DNA from 4 places in the Micromonospora echinaurantiaca genome. Region 1 is predicted to be linked to each of the others. Evidence: riboswitches for the same ligand, from Rfam matches in the RefSeq annotation. Region 1 holds a riboswitch; each other region holds the start of a gene.
The links. Region 1 has a riboswitch for cobalamin ahead of cobN (cobaltochelatase subunit CobN). Riboswitches for the same ligand answer to the same signal wherever they lie in the genome.

Region 1 (3,763 bases):
TGATCGCGGATCACCCCGCGGCGGCGACCGCCGCCCGCGCCTCGGCCAGCGTCATCGGCGGCTCGTGACTGGCCACGTACCAGTGGACGTCGTCGGTGAGCAGCCGGCGCACCAGGGCGAGGTCGGGGCCGTCCGCCGGGGTGCGCAGGTGCGCCGGCGGCGGGTAGTAGGCGTCGCCGAGCAGCAGCACACCCGAGTCCGGCACGGTGACCACGGTGGAGTCCGGCGCGTGGTTGCCCCCGACGTGCCGCACCCGCACGCCCACCGGCAGCTCCAACTCGTCGGTGAAGGTCCGGGTGGGCGGCAGCACCGCGAAGTCGTCCCACGAGTCGACCGCCAGCGCCCGGGCCCGGAAGCTCGGGCCGAGCCGGGGGTTGGCCCGCACCTGCTCGCGCAGGTACCGGTGGCTCCACGGCCGGTCGGCCTCCGCGCGCAGCAGCCGCTCGCCGGTGACGTGCCCGACGATCTCCACGCCGGGCCAGGCGCAGGCGCCCCAGACGTGGTCCCAGTGGTGGTGGGTGTAGACCAGCCAGCGTGGTGGCGGCAACCCGGCGGCGCGCAGCGCGGCCTGGATCTCCCGGGCGTGCGCGGGGCTCTGCCCGGCGTCGATCAGCACGCTGCCCCGGTCGTCGGCCACCAGCGCGACGCCGGCCTGCACGGCCGCCGGATCCGGGTCGCCGGGGCAGCGCCAGACCCGGCCGGCAAGGTGCTCGAACCTGATGTCGGTGATGTCGGTGATGTCGGTGATGGCGGCACCTCCTCGAACGCGACGCGGCTGGTCGTGGCCCGATCCTAGGCGGCGGCGTTCGCGGGCGCGCCGCCGGGCAGGTGGGATCACAGTGGAGCTTGAGGGTCGGCTCGGGTGCGCGTCGACGTCGGGCGAGGTATCCCGAGGGCGCGTTGACCGGCGCAACGCCGGTGTGGCAGCATTCCCGGCCTGACGGCAGTGAAGGAAGCCGGTGCGATTCCGGCGCGGTCCCGCCACTGTCACCGGGGAGCGATCCCCCCTCGTGAGCCACGGCCGTGCGTGCGCGGTTGGAAGGCCGGGGGTGAGCGTCGATCCGGGAGCCAGGATACTTCGGCCGTCGGGAGTTGACCCCAGGGCGTGGACACCCGAGGAGGACCCGATGACGCACCGCGTCTCCATTGTCGACGGCCATCGCCGCACCCGGCCCGGCCGCGACCGCGCACCCGCGCCCACCCGCCCCGCTGCGGGCCGCCGCGCCGCCGCGCCCGCCCCGGGCCGCCGCCCCGCCGTTCACCGCTGAGTTCCGCACGCTGCCGCCCGGTACCGGCCTGCCGCCGGTGAACCGGTCGCCGGCGGCGCCTGCCCGCTGAACCAGCACCCGCCCCGCCGTGCCCGGCCGCCGCCGTCGACCGGGTGGGCGTCACTGTCCGGAGTCACCCGTGCGCATCCTGCTGCTCTCCACCGCCGACACCGACCTGCTCGCCGCCCGGGCCAGCGGCGCCGACTACCGGCTGGCCAACCCGGCCCGGGTCGCCGTCGACGCCGTACCCGCGCTGCTCGACGGCGTCCACCTCGCGGTCGTACGCCTGCTCGGCGGCCGGCAGGCGTGGCCGGACGGCCTGGCCGCGGTGCTCGCCTCCGGCGTGCCGACGGTGGTGCTCGGCGGCGAGCCGGTGCCGGACGCCGAGCTGATGGCCGCCTCCACCGTGCCGTCCGGAGTGGCCACCGAGGCACTGGCCTACCTGGTCGAGGGCGGGCCGGCCAACCTCGCCCAGCTGGCCCGGTTCCTCTCCGACACCGTGCTGCTCACCGGCGAGGGCTTCGCCCCACCCGCACCCACCCCGGCCCACGGGCTGTACGGCGAGCACCCCGCCGACCCGGACCGGCCGACCGTCGGCATCGTCTTCTACCGGGCGCACGCCCTCGCCGGGAACACCGCCTTCGTGGACACCCTCGCCGCCGCGGTCGACGCCGCCGGCGGCAACCCGCTGCCGGTCTTCTGCGGCTCGCTGCGCGGGCTCACCGCCGACGCCGGTCCGCTGCGCCTCCTGGCCGGCTGTGACGCGCTGCTGGTCACCGTGCTCGCGGCCGGCGGCACGGTCGCCGCGGACGCCTCCGGTGGCGGCGACGAGGACGCCTGGGACGTGGGCGCGCTCGCCGCCCTCGACGTGCCGGTGATCCAGGCGCTCTGCCTCACCAGCACCCGGCAGCAGTGGGCGGGCAGCGACGCCGGACTGTCCCCGTTGGACGCCGCCATGCAGGTCGCGGTGCCGGAGTTCGACGGCCGGATCATCACCGTGCCGTTCTCGTTCAAGCGGATCGACGCCGACGGGCTCTCCGGCTACGTCGCCGACCCGGAACGCGCCGCCCGGGTGGCCGGCATCGCGGTGCGGCAGGCCCGGCTGCGCCGGCTGCCGAACGCGCGCAAGCGGGTGGCGGTGGTGCTCAGCTCGTACCCGACGAAGCACTCCCGGGTCGGCAACGCGGTCGGCCTGGACACCCCCGCCTCGGCGGTCCGGCTGCTCGCCGCGCTCGCCGACGCCGGCTACCACCTCGGCGACGCGCCACCGCCGGACGACGGGGACGCGCTCATCCACGCCCTGATCGCCGCCGGCGGGCACGACGTCGAGTGGCTCACCCCGGAGCAGCTCGCCGCCGCGCCGGCCCGGGTGCCGGGCGAGCGCTACCGCCGCTGGTTCGACCAGGTGCCCGCCGAGCTGCGCGAACGAATGCGCGAGCACTGGGGCGAACCACCCGGCGAGCTGTACACCGACGGCGGCGACATCGTGCTGGCCGGGCTGCGGTTCGGCAACGTGGTGCTGCTGATCCAGCCGCCGCGCGGCTTCGGGGAGAACCCGATCGCCATCTACCACGACCCGGACCTGCCGCCCAGCCACCACTACCTGGCCGCGTACCGCTGGCTGGCGGCGCCGGTCGCCGACGGCGGCTTCGGCGCGGACGCGGTGGTGCACCTGGGCAAGCACGGCACCCTGGAGTGGCTGCCCGGGAAGGGACTCGGCCTGGCCGCCGGGTGCGCCCCCGACGCCGTCCTCGGCGACCTGCCGCTGGTCTACCCGTTCATCGTCAACGATCCCGGCGAGGGCACCCAGGCCAAGCGCCGCGCGCACGCCGTGGTCGTGGACCACCTGGTGCCGCCGATGGCCCGCGCCGAGACGTACGGCGACCTGGCCCGGCTCGAGCAACTGCTCGACGAGTACGCCACCGTGCAGGCCCTCGACCCGGCCAAGGTGCCCACCGTGCGGGCGCAGATCTGGGCACTCGTGCGCGCCGCCGAGCTGCACCACGACCTGCACACCGAGCAGATGCCCGGCGAGGACGACTTCGACGACTTCGTGCTGCACCTCGACGGCTACCTGTGCGAGGTCAAGGACGTGCAGATCCGCGACGGGCTGCACGTGCTCGCCGCCGCGCCGACCGGCGAACCCCGGGCCAACCTCGTCCTCGCCGTGCTGCGCGCCCCGCAGGTCTGGGGTGGCCGGTACGCGCTACCCGGCCTGCGGCAGGCGCTCGCCGCCGCGTACGGGCTGGACGAGCAGGCGCTGCTCGCCGCGCCGGGGGAGCGGCTGACCCCGCCGGCGGCGCTGACCGACATCGTCGACGGGCCGGCCGGCACCGCCGCCGACGCGGTGGACCTGATCGAGGCGCTCGCCCGCCGGCTGGTGGTCGGCCTGGAGACCCTCGGCTGGGCGCCGGACAAGGTCGACGCGGTGGTCGAGGAGGTCACCGGCCGGGCCGTCCCGGACGCCGCCGCGGTGCTCCGCTTCGCCGCCACCG
Region 2 (3,763 bases), 1.0 Mb from region 1:
CCGAGGTGGCCACGAACAGCAGCGGCACCCGGGCCGCCCGCAGCACCACGGCCGGCGACACCCGGGCGGGCCCGAGCAGCAGGGCGGCGGCGGCCCCGCCCGACAGCACCGCACCCGGCCACGGCGGCAGGGCCACCGCACAGGCCAGCAACCCGAGGGAGAGCAGCGCCTTCTCGGCGGGGTGCCGTAGCCGCCAGGGACCGGTGTGCGCCGCGACGTCGAGCGCGAACACTACCCGCGCGGCTGTTCGGCGGCGGTGCTCCGCTGCCGCTGCCGGGTCCGGGCGACCCCGAAGTAGTAGCCGAGGAACCCGGCGCCCAGCGCGGCCTGGAGCGCGAACAGCGCCGACTCCACCTCGCCGGACGGCGGTTCGTAGATCGGCGCGAACCACGGCTCGTAGTCGGGGTGGTCGGCCACGATCGCCTGCTCGGCCAGGGCGTCCGCGCCGGCGAAGGGCTCGTCGCCCGATCCGAGTCCGAGCGCCACCGGCGCCACCGCCAGGACCAGCACCGCGAGCAGCAACAGCAGGTTCACCCGGGTGAAGCGCTTCACGCCCGCACCTCCGCCGGCGTCCGCAGCACCCCGAGCCGGCGCAGGTCGTCGCCGCTGGTACGCGTCAGCAGGCGTACCACGAGCACGGAGAGCAGCCCTTCGCTGATCGCCAGCGGGATCTGGGTCACCGCGAAGATCCCGCCGAACTTCGCCAGTGCGGCGACGAACCCGGCGGCCGGGTCGGGGAACGCCAGCGCCAGCTGGACGCTGGTGACGCAGTAGGTGGCCAGGTCACCCAGCGCCGCGGCGGCGAACACGGCCACGTCCATCCCGCCACCGACCCGGCGGATCAGGGAGTAGACGGCGAAGGCGACCCAGGGGCCGACGATCGCCATCGAGAAGATGTTCGCGCCCAGCGTGCTCAACCCGCCGTGGGCCAGCAGCACCGCCTGGAACAGCAGCACGATGCCGCCCAGCACGCTCATCAGCGGTGGCCGGAACAGCACCGCGCCCAGCCCGGTGCCGGTGGGGTGCGAACACGATCCGGTGACCGACGGGATCTTCAACGCGGACAGCACGAACGTGAACGCGCCGGCCGCCCCCAGCAGCAGTTTCGACTCCGGATCGCGGCGGACCTGCCGGACCAGTGCCCGGCTGCCGTGGACGACGAACGGTGCGGACACCGCGAACCACGCCGCGGCCTGCACCGGGGGTAGATAGCCCTCGGCAATGTGCACGGGACGACCTTCCTCTCCAACACCTCGTGGATGAGATCACTCGTCAAGGCCGGTCTCCTGGCTCCCGGATCGACGCTCGCTCCGGCCTTCCCAGGCCCGGGTGGGCCCAGTGGCGTCGTCGGAGATCGCTACCCGGTCACAGTGGCGAGGGCCGCGCCGGTCTCACACCGGCTTCCCGTGCACCTTGACGGCGAGAGGCTATCCGGCGGTCATCCTCCGGGCAAGCGGCCGCCCCCCGCCCGAACACCTGCCGTCCGGCGGCCGCCGCCTCGCGACCCTGCTCAGAGGCGTTCCGCGGGTCGCGGGCCACGGCCGCGGATTGCTGGCCGCGGCGGCCGCCCCGCCGCCCGGCGCGCCAAACGGCGGGGCGGGCGGCTGCCGTCAAGCGCGCCCGACGGCGAGGCGGGCGGCTGCCGTCCGGCGCGACGACCGGTGAGACGAAGCCGACACGCTGACGCGACATCTGGTGTTGCCCGCACGACGGCAGCGGCATATATGGTGTCCCACGCAGCTGGTTCGGCCGCGTGACGGCGGCCGAGGCAAGAGGGAACCCGGTGCGAGTCCGGGACTGCCCCGCAGCGGTGAGTGGGAACGACCGCCGTCAACAGCACTGGGCCGCACCGGCCTGGGAAGCGACGGCCAGTAGGCGACCGGCGACCCCGGTCAGGCCCGCGAGTCCGAAGACCTGCCAGCGCGCCGTGCGCCGTCGCGCGCGGCGGTCGGAGGTCGCGCGGGACGACCGACGCCAGCAACCGGGCCTGCGTCGGGCCCGTTGGCGTTCTCCCGCGTCCGATGGCCATCGGAGACAGCGCGAGGAGAGGTCATGACGGTGGTACGGGAGCGGTCCGGGCCGGGCGCGGGCGCACCGGAGCAGCGCCGGCAGGTGATGCGGGTCCGCAAACGCAACGGTGGCACCGAGCCGGTGGACGTCAACCGGATCGTCGAGGCGGTGCAGCGGTGGGCCGCCGACCTGGCCGAGGTGGACCCGTTGCGGGTGGCCACGAAGACGATCAGTGGTCTCTACGATGGAGCGACCACCGCGGAGCTGGACAAGTTGTCGATCCAGACGGCGGCGGAGCTGATCGGCGAGGAGCCGCAGTACTCCAGGCTCGCGGCGCGGCTGTTGGCCGCGTACGTGGACAAGGAGGTCCGCGGGCAGGATGTGGCGAGCTTCAGCCAGTCCATCGGATACGCCCACGGCCTGGGCCTGATCGGCGACGACACCGCCGCGTTCGTGGCCGACAACGCCCGGGAACTGGACGACGCCGTGGACCCGGACGGTGACCTGCGCTTCGAGTACTTCGGGCTGCGTACCGTCGCCGACCGGTACCTGCTGCGCCACCCCGAGTCGCGGCTGGTGGTGGAGACGCCGCAGTACTGGCTGCTGCGGGTGGCCTGCGGGTTGTCGCAGACGCCGGTCGAGGCGGTCGGGTTCTACCGCCTGATGTCGTCACTGGCGTACCTGCCCAGCTCACCGACGTTGTTCAACGCGGGCACCCGGCACACCCAGATGTCGTCGTGCTTCCTGGTGGACTCGCCGCGGGACGAGTTGGACTCGATCTACGAGCGGTACCACCAGGTGGCGAAGCTGTCGAAGTTCTCCGGCGGCATCGGCATCTCCTGGTCTCGGGTGCGCGGCCGGGGCGCGCTGATCCGCGGCACGAACGGCCGCTCCAACGGCATCGTGCCGTTCCTGAAGACCCTCGACGCCGGTGTCGCCGCGGTCAACCAGGGCGGCCGGCGCAAGGGCGCGGCCTGCGTCTACCTGGAGCCGTGGCACCCGGACATCGAGGAGTTCCTGGAGCTGCGCGACAACACCGGCGAGGAGTCCCGGCGTACGCACAACCTCAACCTGGCCAACTGGATCCCGGACGAGTTCATGCGCCGGGTCGAGGCGGACGGCGACTGGTCGCTGATCGACCCGTCCGACGCGCCGGAGCTGCCCGACCTGTACGGCGAGGAGTTCGACGCCGCCTACCGGGTCGCGGAGAAGAAGGCGGTCCGGACGGTCCGGGCCCGGGACCTGTACGGGCGGATGATGCGCACGCTGGCGCAGACCGGCAACGGGTGGATGACGTTCAAGGACCCGTCGAACCGGCTGTCCAACCAGACCGGTGCGCCGGGCAACACGATCCACCTGTCGAATCTCTGCACCGAGATCCTCGAGGTGAACGACGACACCGAGACGGCGGTGTGCAACCTGGGCTCGGTCAACCTCGGCACGCACGTCACCGCCGACGGGGTCGACTGGGCGAAGCTGCGGTCGACCGTCCGCACCGCGGTGGTGTTCCTCGATCGGGTGATCGACATCAACTACTACCCGGCCGAGCAGGCGGCGGCATCGAACCCACGCTGGCGGCCGGTCGGGCTCGGCCTGATGGGACTGCAGGACGCGTTCTTCACGCTGCGCCTGCCGTTCGACTCGGCCGAGGCGAAGGAGCTGTCCACCCGGGTGCAGGAGGAGATCTTCCTGACCGCCCTGGAGACCTCGGCCGGCCTGGCGGAGCGGTTCGGCGCGCACCCCGCGTACGCCG
Region 3 (3,763 bases), 1.0 Mb from region 1:
GCCCGGTTCCTGTTCCGGGACCCGGCCGCGCAACGGATCGTGGTGGAGCCGGACGTGCGCAACCAACTGGCCCTGCGTCGCCTGGAGTCCGAGGGCTTCACCTTCGGCTCCGAGATCGACATGCCGGACAAGCGCGCCCAGCTCGCCTTCCTGACCCGGGCCCGGTTCGAGGCGGACCACCCCGACCCTGGAGTGAGCCCGTCGATCCGCTAGCTGGCCGCCAGGCGGATCCCGAGCGCGACGAAGGCGACGGCGCAGATCCGGTTGATCCGACGTGACCAGCGGCCGTCGGCCAACCGGCCGGCGAGCCGCCCAGCGCCGGCGCCCAGGGCGATGTCGACGGCGAGCTGCACCGCCACGAACAGCGCGCCGAGCAGGACGAGCTGGGCGGTGACGTCACCGGCTGCCGGGTCGACGAACTGGGGCAGGAAGGCCACGCTGAACAGGATCATCTTCGGGTTGAGCAGGTTGGTCACCAGCCCGCGCAGGAATGCCCGGCTGGCCCGGCCACCCTGCTCCGTCACCGCGTCGACGGGACCGCCGGCGCCGCGTAGCGCCCGTACGCCGAGGACGATCAGGTACGCCGCGCCGGCCCAGCGGATCGCGGTGAACAGCACCGGCGACGCCGAGACCAGCGCGGCGAGACCGCAGACGACCGCCGCGACGTGCACCGCCTCCCCGGCGGCGACGCCGAGCGCGGCGACCACCCCGGCGCGGGTGCCGTAGCGGGCGGCGTTGGCCAGGACGAACATCATGTCCGGACCGGGAGTGACCATGAGCACGACGATGGCGGCGAGGTAACCGGCGAGGGTCGCCGCGGACACACCGAGCATCCCTCAGCCCTCCCCGGCCCCGTCGAGCAGGGCCTGCCGCAGTGCCAGCCGGTGCTCGCGGCGGATCTCCGCCTCGCGGTAGCGGCGCCGGTCGCCGTCGGTCTGCGGCAGCAGCGGCGGGACGGTGCGGGGCTGGCCGGCGTCGTCGATGGCGACCATGACCAGGTGCGCGGTGGCCACGTCGGTGGGTGGCACCGCGCGGTCCCAGCGGTCCGCGGTCACCTTGACGGCCACCTCCATCGAGCTGCGGCCGGCCCAGGTGATCCGGGCGTCGACGTGGACCACGTCGCCGACCCGCACCGCGCGCAGGAACGCGGTCTCGTCGATCGCGGCGGTGACCGCCGGCCCGTCGGAATGCCGCGCGGCGACCACCCCGGCGACCGAGTCGATGAGATTGAGGATCCGGCCGCCGTGGACCGTGCCCATCAGGTTGGTGTGGTGCTGGTCCATGATCTGCGACAGGGTCAGGTGCGACGCCGACGGGGGTCGGCCGGCGATGGTGGTGGTGTCGTGCACAGCGGTAGTCCGTCCTCGGGAAGCACACCGTCGATCCCGCCGGCGCGCACGTCGAGGAACACGCTCGTGGCGCGTCACCCGCCCGACCCACCCGCGAGGTCGACGGCAGCGCACACACCTCGTGTGCGCAGCGCGGGCAGGTCTTCGGACTCGCGGGCGCGACCGGGCGTGCCGGTCTCCTACTGGCCGTCGCTTCCCAGACCTCGCGGTCCAGTGCGTGGTGACGGCGGTCGTTCCCACTCACCGCTGCGGGGCAGTCCCGGACTTGCACCGGGTTCCCTCTTACGACGCCCGGCCGAACCCGGCCGGGCGAACCAGCGCCGGGTGACAGCCTATTCGATCGACGACGCTCTGCCTCCATCGCGGGCGCTGGCAAGGGTGATTCGGGCCGGCACCCGGCCGAGCCGAATCGGAGCACCGGCCGGAGCCGGGAAGGTCCGAAGGGACCTTCCCGGCTCCGGCGCGGGCGCCGACCGCGGTCAGCCGGCCGACAGGTCGGGCTTCCGGTTCGGACGGAGGTACCGGGCGTAGGCACCGGTGGTGAAGAACGCCGGCAGGTCCTCGCCGAGGGCGGTGTCCTCGACGATCCGTGCGGCCTGCTCGGCGCGGTCCCGCTCGGTGCCTTCGCGTCCCGTGGTCAGGGCGGTGAGTTCCGCCGCGAGGATCGATCGGACCAGGTCCTCCGTCACGCAGCCGCCGTCGGCCAGCGGAGTGCCGTGGTGCAGCCACTGCCAGACCTGGCAGCGGGCGATCTCGGCGGTCGCGGCGTCCTCCATCAGGTTCCACAGCGCCACCGCGCCGGTGCCGCCGAGCCAGGCGTCGACGTAGCGCAGCGCCACCGCGATGTTGGACCGCAGTCCCGCGGCGGTGACCTGGCCCGGGGTCTTGTCGACGGCGAGCAGGTCGGCGGCGGTGACACTGACGTCGTCCCGGAGCCGGGCGAGCTGGTTCGGCCGCTCGCCCAGCACCGCGTCGAACTCCGCCCGGCAGGTGTCGACCAGGCCCGGGTGGGCGACCCAGGAGCCGTCGAACCCGTCGCCGGCCTCCCGCCGCTTGTCCGCCCGCACCCGGCCGAGGGCCACCTCGTTGACCTCCGGGTCCCGGCTGGGGATGAACGCGGCCATCCCGCCGATGGCGTGCGCCCCGCGCCGGTGACACGTCGAGACGAGCAGTTCGGTGTAGGCGCGCATGAACGGCACGGTCATGGTGACCTCGGACCGGTCCGGCAGCACGAAGTCCGGCCACTGCCCGAAGTTCTTGATGACACTGAAGATGTAGTCCCACCGTCCGGCGTTGAGCCCCGCCGAGTGCTCGCGCAGCTCGTACAGGATCTCCTCCATCTCGAAGGCGGCGGTGATGGTCTCGATCAGGGTGGTGGCCCGGATGGTGCCCTGCGGCAGGCCCAGGTACCGCTGGGCGAAGACGAAGATGTCGTTCCACAGCCGCGCCTCGCGGTGGCCCTCCAGCTTCGGCAGGTAGAAGTAGGGCCCGGCGCCGGCGTCGAGCTGCCGTCGGGCGCAGTGGAAGAGGTAGAGCCCGAAGTCGACCAGGCTGGCCGAGATTGGCCGGCCGTCCACCGCGATTCCCTTCTCCACGAGGTGCCAGCCGCGCGGCCGGACCACGATCGTGGCCAGCTCCTCACCGAGGGCGTACCGCTTGCCACGCGGGTCGGTGAAGTCGATCCGCCGGTCCAGGGCGTCGATCAGGTTGAGCTGCCCGCTGATGACGTTGTGCCAGGTCGGGGCGGTGGCGTCCTCGAAGTCGGCGAGCCACACCTTGGCGCCGGAGTTGAGCGCGTTGACGGTCATCTTGCGGTCGGTGGGTCCGGTGATCTCGACCCGCCGGTCGACGAGACCGGGTGCGGGCGGGGCCACCCGCCAGGTGGGGTCGGCGCGGATCCCGGCGGTCTCCGGGAGGAAGTCGGGCAGTTGGCCGGTGGCGTACCGGTCGCGGCGGGCCCGGCGGGTGTCCAGCAGCGCCACCCGCCGGGCGGCGAACTCGCTGTCCAGCGCGACCAGGAAGTCCAGCGCCTCGGGGGTGAGGACCTCGTCGAACCGTTCGGCCATCGGGCCGATGACCTCGTACCTCATGCGAACTGCTCCTCCTCGGTGGAGCCGCGCAGGGCGGTGGTCTCGGCGGCCGGGTTGAGCACGGTGCTGATCAGGTCGAAGTAGCCGGTGCCCACCTCGCGCTGGTGCTTGACCGCGGTGTAGCCGGCCGGCTCGGCGGCGAACTCCCGCTCCTGCAGCGCCACGTAGGCGGACATGCCGTCGGCGGCGTAGCCACGGGCCAGGTCGAACATCGAGTAGTTGAGGGCGTGGAAGCCGGCCAGGGTGATGAACTGGAACTTGTATCCCATGTGGCCGAGCTCCCGCTGGAACTTGGCGATGGTCGCGTCGTCCAGGTGCTTGCGC
Region 4 (3,763 bases), 1.0 Mb from region 1:
CGGGGTTCACCCAGAGGCGCACGGCCGGTACCACCGCCACCGCTCGCCGCAGTGCCTCGACGACCTCGTCGTGGGACGGCACCCGGGGCGAATGGATGTCCCAGACGCCGGGCCCGACGCCGCGGCGGTAGCCGATCGCGGCGAGGTCGTCGAGGACCTCCATCTTCGAGCGGGACGCCTCGATGCTGGTGACGTCGGCGTCGAGGGCGTCGATGGCGGTGATGACCTCGCCGAACTCGGAGTAGCACAGGTGGGTGTGGATCTGGGTGTCGTTGGCGACGCCGCAGGTGGCCAGGCGGAACGCCCCGACCGCCCAGTCCAGGTACGCCTTCTGGTCGGCCCGGCGCAGGGGCAGCGTCTCGCGCAGCGCCGGCTCGTCGACCTGGATCACCCGGATGCCGGCCGCCTCGAGATCACGGCACTCGTCGCGCAGGGCGAGTGCCATCTGGTCGGCGGTGTCGGCCAGCGGCTGGTCGTTACGGACGAACGACCAGGCCAGGATCGTCACCGGGCCGGTGAGCATCCCCTTCACCGGCCGGTCGGTCAGCGACTGAGCGTAGGTGGACCAGTCGACCGTGATCGGTGCCCTGCGGGCTACGTCGCCGTAGATGATCGGCGGCCGGACGCAGCGCGATCCGTAGGACTGCACCCAACCGTGGTCGGTGGCGGCGAATCCGTCCAACTGCTCACCGAAGTACTGGACCATGTCGTTGCGTTCCGGCTCGCCGTGCACGAGCACGTCCAGCCCCAGCCGTTCCTGGAGCCGGATGACGTGTTCGACCTCGGCGCGCATCCGTTGGGTGTAGGCGTCGGCGTCGAGGCGCCCGGCCCGATGCTCGGCCCGCGCCCGGCGCAGTTCGTCGGTCTGCGGGAAGGAGCCGATCGTCGTGGTCGGCAGCGGCGGCAGGTTCAGCCGGGCCTGCTGTGCCGCCGCACGCTCCGGGTAGGCGCCGCGCTGCCGGTCCGTGGGTCGGAGCGCGGCGAGCCGACCGCGAACGGCGTCGTTGTACCACCCCGCCGGCGCGGGCGGTAGCGGCTCGGGCAGGGACGTGGTGCCGTTGCGCAGGGCACGGCTCAGCAGGACCACCTCGTCCACCTTCTGCCGGGCGAAGGCGAGCCGCCGGCGCAGGGCCGGATCGAGCGCGGTTTCGGCGGACAGATCCACCGGTAGGTGCAGCAGCGAGCACGACGAGGACACGGCGACGTGGTCGGCGAGCCCGGTCACGACGGCGCCGGCGGCGACCGCGGCGCGCAGGTCGGTACGCCAGACGTTGCGACCGTCGACGAGGCCGGCGACGATCGTCTTGCCGCGCAGCGGACCCGCGCCGGCGAGCCCTCGCAGGTTGCCAGGCCCGGCCACCAGATCCACACCGAGAGCCTCGACCGGCGTGTCGAGCAGCGCGGGGAGCGCGTCGCCGAGTTCCCCGAAGTACGTGGCGACGAAGATGTTCGGTCGCCCCTGCACCGCGCACAGCCGGTGGTAGGCGCCGCGCAGCGCGTCGATCTCGGCGGCGCTCCGATCGGTGACGTAGGCCGGTTCGTCCAGCTGCACCCACTGCACGCCGGCGGCACCGAGGGACCGCAGGATGTCCGCGTACACGTCGACGAGGTCGGCCAACCGGTCGAACGGTTCGTCGTGCGGCTCGGTGGGCTTGGCCAGCAGGAGGAACGTGGCCGGCCCGACCAGCACCGGCCGGCTCTCGACACCCAGGTCGCGCGCTTCGCGGTACTCACCCAGCGCCTTCGCGGGATCCGCCGCGAAGGCGGTGTCGGCGCCGATCTCGGGAACCAGGTAGTGGTAGTTGGTGTCGAACCACTTCGTCAGCTCCAGCGCCGGCTCGGTGTCGGCGCCGCGCGCCATGGCGAAGTAGGTGTCCAGGTCGGACAGGCCGAGTCGGGCGAACCGGTGCGGGATCGCGCCGACGGCGACGGCGGTGTCGAGCATGTGGTCGTAGTAGGAGAACGTGTTGGACGGGATCGCGTCCAGGCGCGCGTCACGCAGCGTTCGCCAGACCTCAGCCCGCAACGTGGCCGAGGTCGCCGCCAACTTCTCGGCGTCGATCCTGCCGGCCCAGTAGCTCTCCACGGCCTTCTTGAGTTCACGGTTGCCGCCGATACGCGGATAGCCGAGCACGGTGCTCTGACCGAATGCGGTACTCATGGGGTCCTTCCCTCGAAGTGCCCGAGGACTCGCGTGACAGCAGGGAGGGAAGGGGTACGCCCGACGTACCGGCTTCCGCCCGGCCGTCCCGAGAGACCGTCGGCGGCGCACACCGGGTGGCGTGCGCGGTGCGGGCAGGTCTTCGGACTCGTGGGCGTGACCGGTACGGTCGCCTACTGGCCGTCGCTTCCCAGACCTCGCGGTCCAGTGCTCATGACGGCGGTCGTTCCCACTCACCGCTGCGGGGCAGTCCCGGACTCGCACCGGGTTCCCTCTTACGACGCCGCGCCCGTTGTGGGCACGGCGAACCAGCACCGTTGTTCATCCTAAGGGGGCGAGGAGCGAATGTGGGCGGGCCCGCCTGGCGCGGATCGAGAAGATCCGCGCCAACGCGTGCCCGGCCAACCGCGGCTGTCAGCGCCGCACCGCCGCCATGGCTGACGATGCTCCGGCCGTTCACCCCGTCAGAAGTCGTCGTCGAAGGTGACGCTCCCGGTGACGCCCACCTGGTACGCCGACACCCGCCGCTCGAAGAAGTTCGACAACTCCTGCACGTCCTGCAGTTCCATGAACGCGAACGGGTTCGCCGAGCCGTAGAGCGGCGCGATGCCGAGCTGGGCGAGCCGGCGGTCGGCGACGTGCTGGAGGTACTCCCGCATGTCCCGTAGCGACAACCCGGAGACGCCCTGTTCGAGCAGGTCCTCGGCGAACTGGGCCTCGCACTCGACCGCCTCGGCCAGCATCTCCCGCACCTGGCGGACCAGCTCCTCGTCGAACAGCTCCGGTTCCTCGCGCCGAACGGTGTCCACCACGTCGAAGGCGAACGCCATGTGCATCGACTCGTCGCGGAACACCCAGTTGGTGCCGGAGGCGAGCCCGTTGAGCAGGCCCCGGGAGCGCAGGAAGTAGACGTAGGCGAAGGCGCCGTAGAAGAACAGGCCCTCGATGCAGGCGGCGAAGCAGATCAGGTTGAGCAGGAACGCCCTTCGGTCCGCGCGGGATCTGAGCTCGCGCAGCTCGAAGACGGAGTCGATCCAGCGGAAGCAGAACTCCGCCTTGCGCCGGATCGACGGGATGTTCTCGATGGCGGCGAACGCCGCGAAGCGCTCCCGCTCGTCGGGCACGTAGGTGTCGAGCAGGTTCAGGTAGAACTGGACGTGCACGGCCTCCTCGAACAGCTGCCGGGACAGGTAGAGCCGGCCCTCCGGCGAGTTGACGTGCTGGTAGAGGTTGAGCACCAGGTTGTTGGCGACGATGGTGTCGCCGGTGGCGAAGAACGCGACCAGCCGGGACACCAGGTGCTGCTCGGCGGGCGAAAGCTTCGCCAGGTCGGCGAGGTCGGCGTGCAGGTCGACCTCCTCGACGGTCCAGGTGTTCTTGATGGCGTCCTTGAACCGGTCGAAGAAGTGCGGGTAGCGCATCGGCCGCAGGGTCAGGTCCATGCCGGGATCGAGCAGCATGTGCCGGGTGTCGGTACGGAGTTCGGGTGTCCTGGTCACTGGCAGGCCTCACAGCTCTCGGGGTTCTCCAGGGAGCAGGCCAGTGCCTCGGCGTCGCTGACGGCGACGACCGGCTTGACCACCGGTGTGACGGCGACGGTGG

Region 2: another riboswitch for cobalamin. It lies ahead of GA0070609_RS08035 (ribonucleoside-diphosphate reductase subunit alpha); the one in region 1 lies ahead of cobN (cobaltochelatase subunit CobN).
Region 3: another riboswitch for cobalamin. It lies ahead of GA0070609_RS08005 (acyl-CoA thioesterase); the one in region 1 lies ahead of cobN (cobaltochelatase subunit CobN).
Region 4: another riboswitch for cobalamin. It lies ahead of metE (5-methyltetrahydropteroyltriglutamate--homocysteine S-methyltransferase); the one in region 1 lies ahead of cobN (cobaltochelatase subunit CobN).

The regions. Positions count from the first base shown of each region.
Region 1 is NZ_LT607750.1:2,789,684-2,793,446, reverse strand. Features, by position in the region: gene GA0070609_RS12850 (hypothetical protein) at 1-3, shown strand, start outside; gene GA0070609_RS12845 (MBL fold metallo-hydrolase) at 11-838, opposite strand; cobalamin riboswitch at 950-1,079, shown strand; gene cobN (cobaltochelatase subunit CobN) at 1,408-3,763, shown strand, end outside.
Region 2 is NZ_LT607750.1:1,751,841-1,755,603, reverse strand. Features, by position in the region: gene cbiQ (cobalt ECF transporter T component CbiQ) at 1-232, opposite strand, end outside; gene GA0070609_RS08045 (energy-coupling factor ABC transporter substrate-binding protein) at 232-552, opposite strand; gene GA0070609_RS08040 (energy-coupling factor ABC transporter permease) at 549-1,229, opposite strand; cobalamin riboswitch at 1,260-1,431, opposite strand; cobalamin riboswitch at 1,725-1,936, shown strand; gene GA0070609_RS08035 (ribonucleoside-diphosphate reductase subunit alpha) at 2,053-3,763, shown strand, end outside.
Region 3 is NZ_LT607750.1:1,741,025-1,744,787, forward strand. Features, by position in the region: gene GA0070609_RS07995 (GNAT family N-acetyltransferase) at 1-213, shown strand, start outside; gene GA0070609_RS08000 (LysE family translocator) at 210-833, opposite strand; gene GA0070609_RS08005 (acyl-CoA thioesterase) at 837-1,283, opposite strand; cobalamin riboswitch at 1,468-1,683, opposite strand; gene aceB (malate synthase A) at 1,829-3,439, opposite strand; gene aceA (isocitrate lyase) at 3,436-3,763, opposite strand, start outside.
Region 4 is NZ_LT607750.1:1,747,505-1,751,267, forward strand. Features, by position in the region: gene metE (5-methyltetrahydropteroyltriglutamate--homocysteine S-methyltransferase) at 1-2,161, opposite strand, end outside; cobalamin riboswitch at 2,278-2,489, opposite strand; gene GA0070609_RS08030 (ribonucleotide-diphosphate reductase subunit beta) at 2,626-3,621, opposite strand; gene GA0070609_RS08035 (ribonucleoside-diphosphate reductase subunit alpha) at 3,657-3,763, opposite strand, start outside.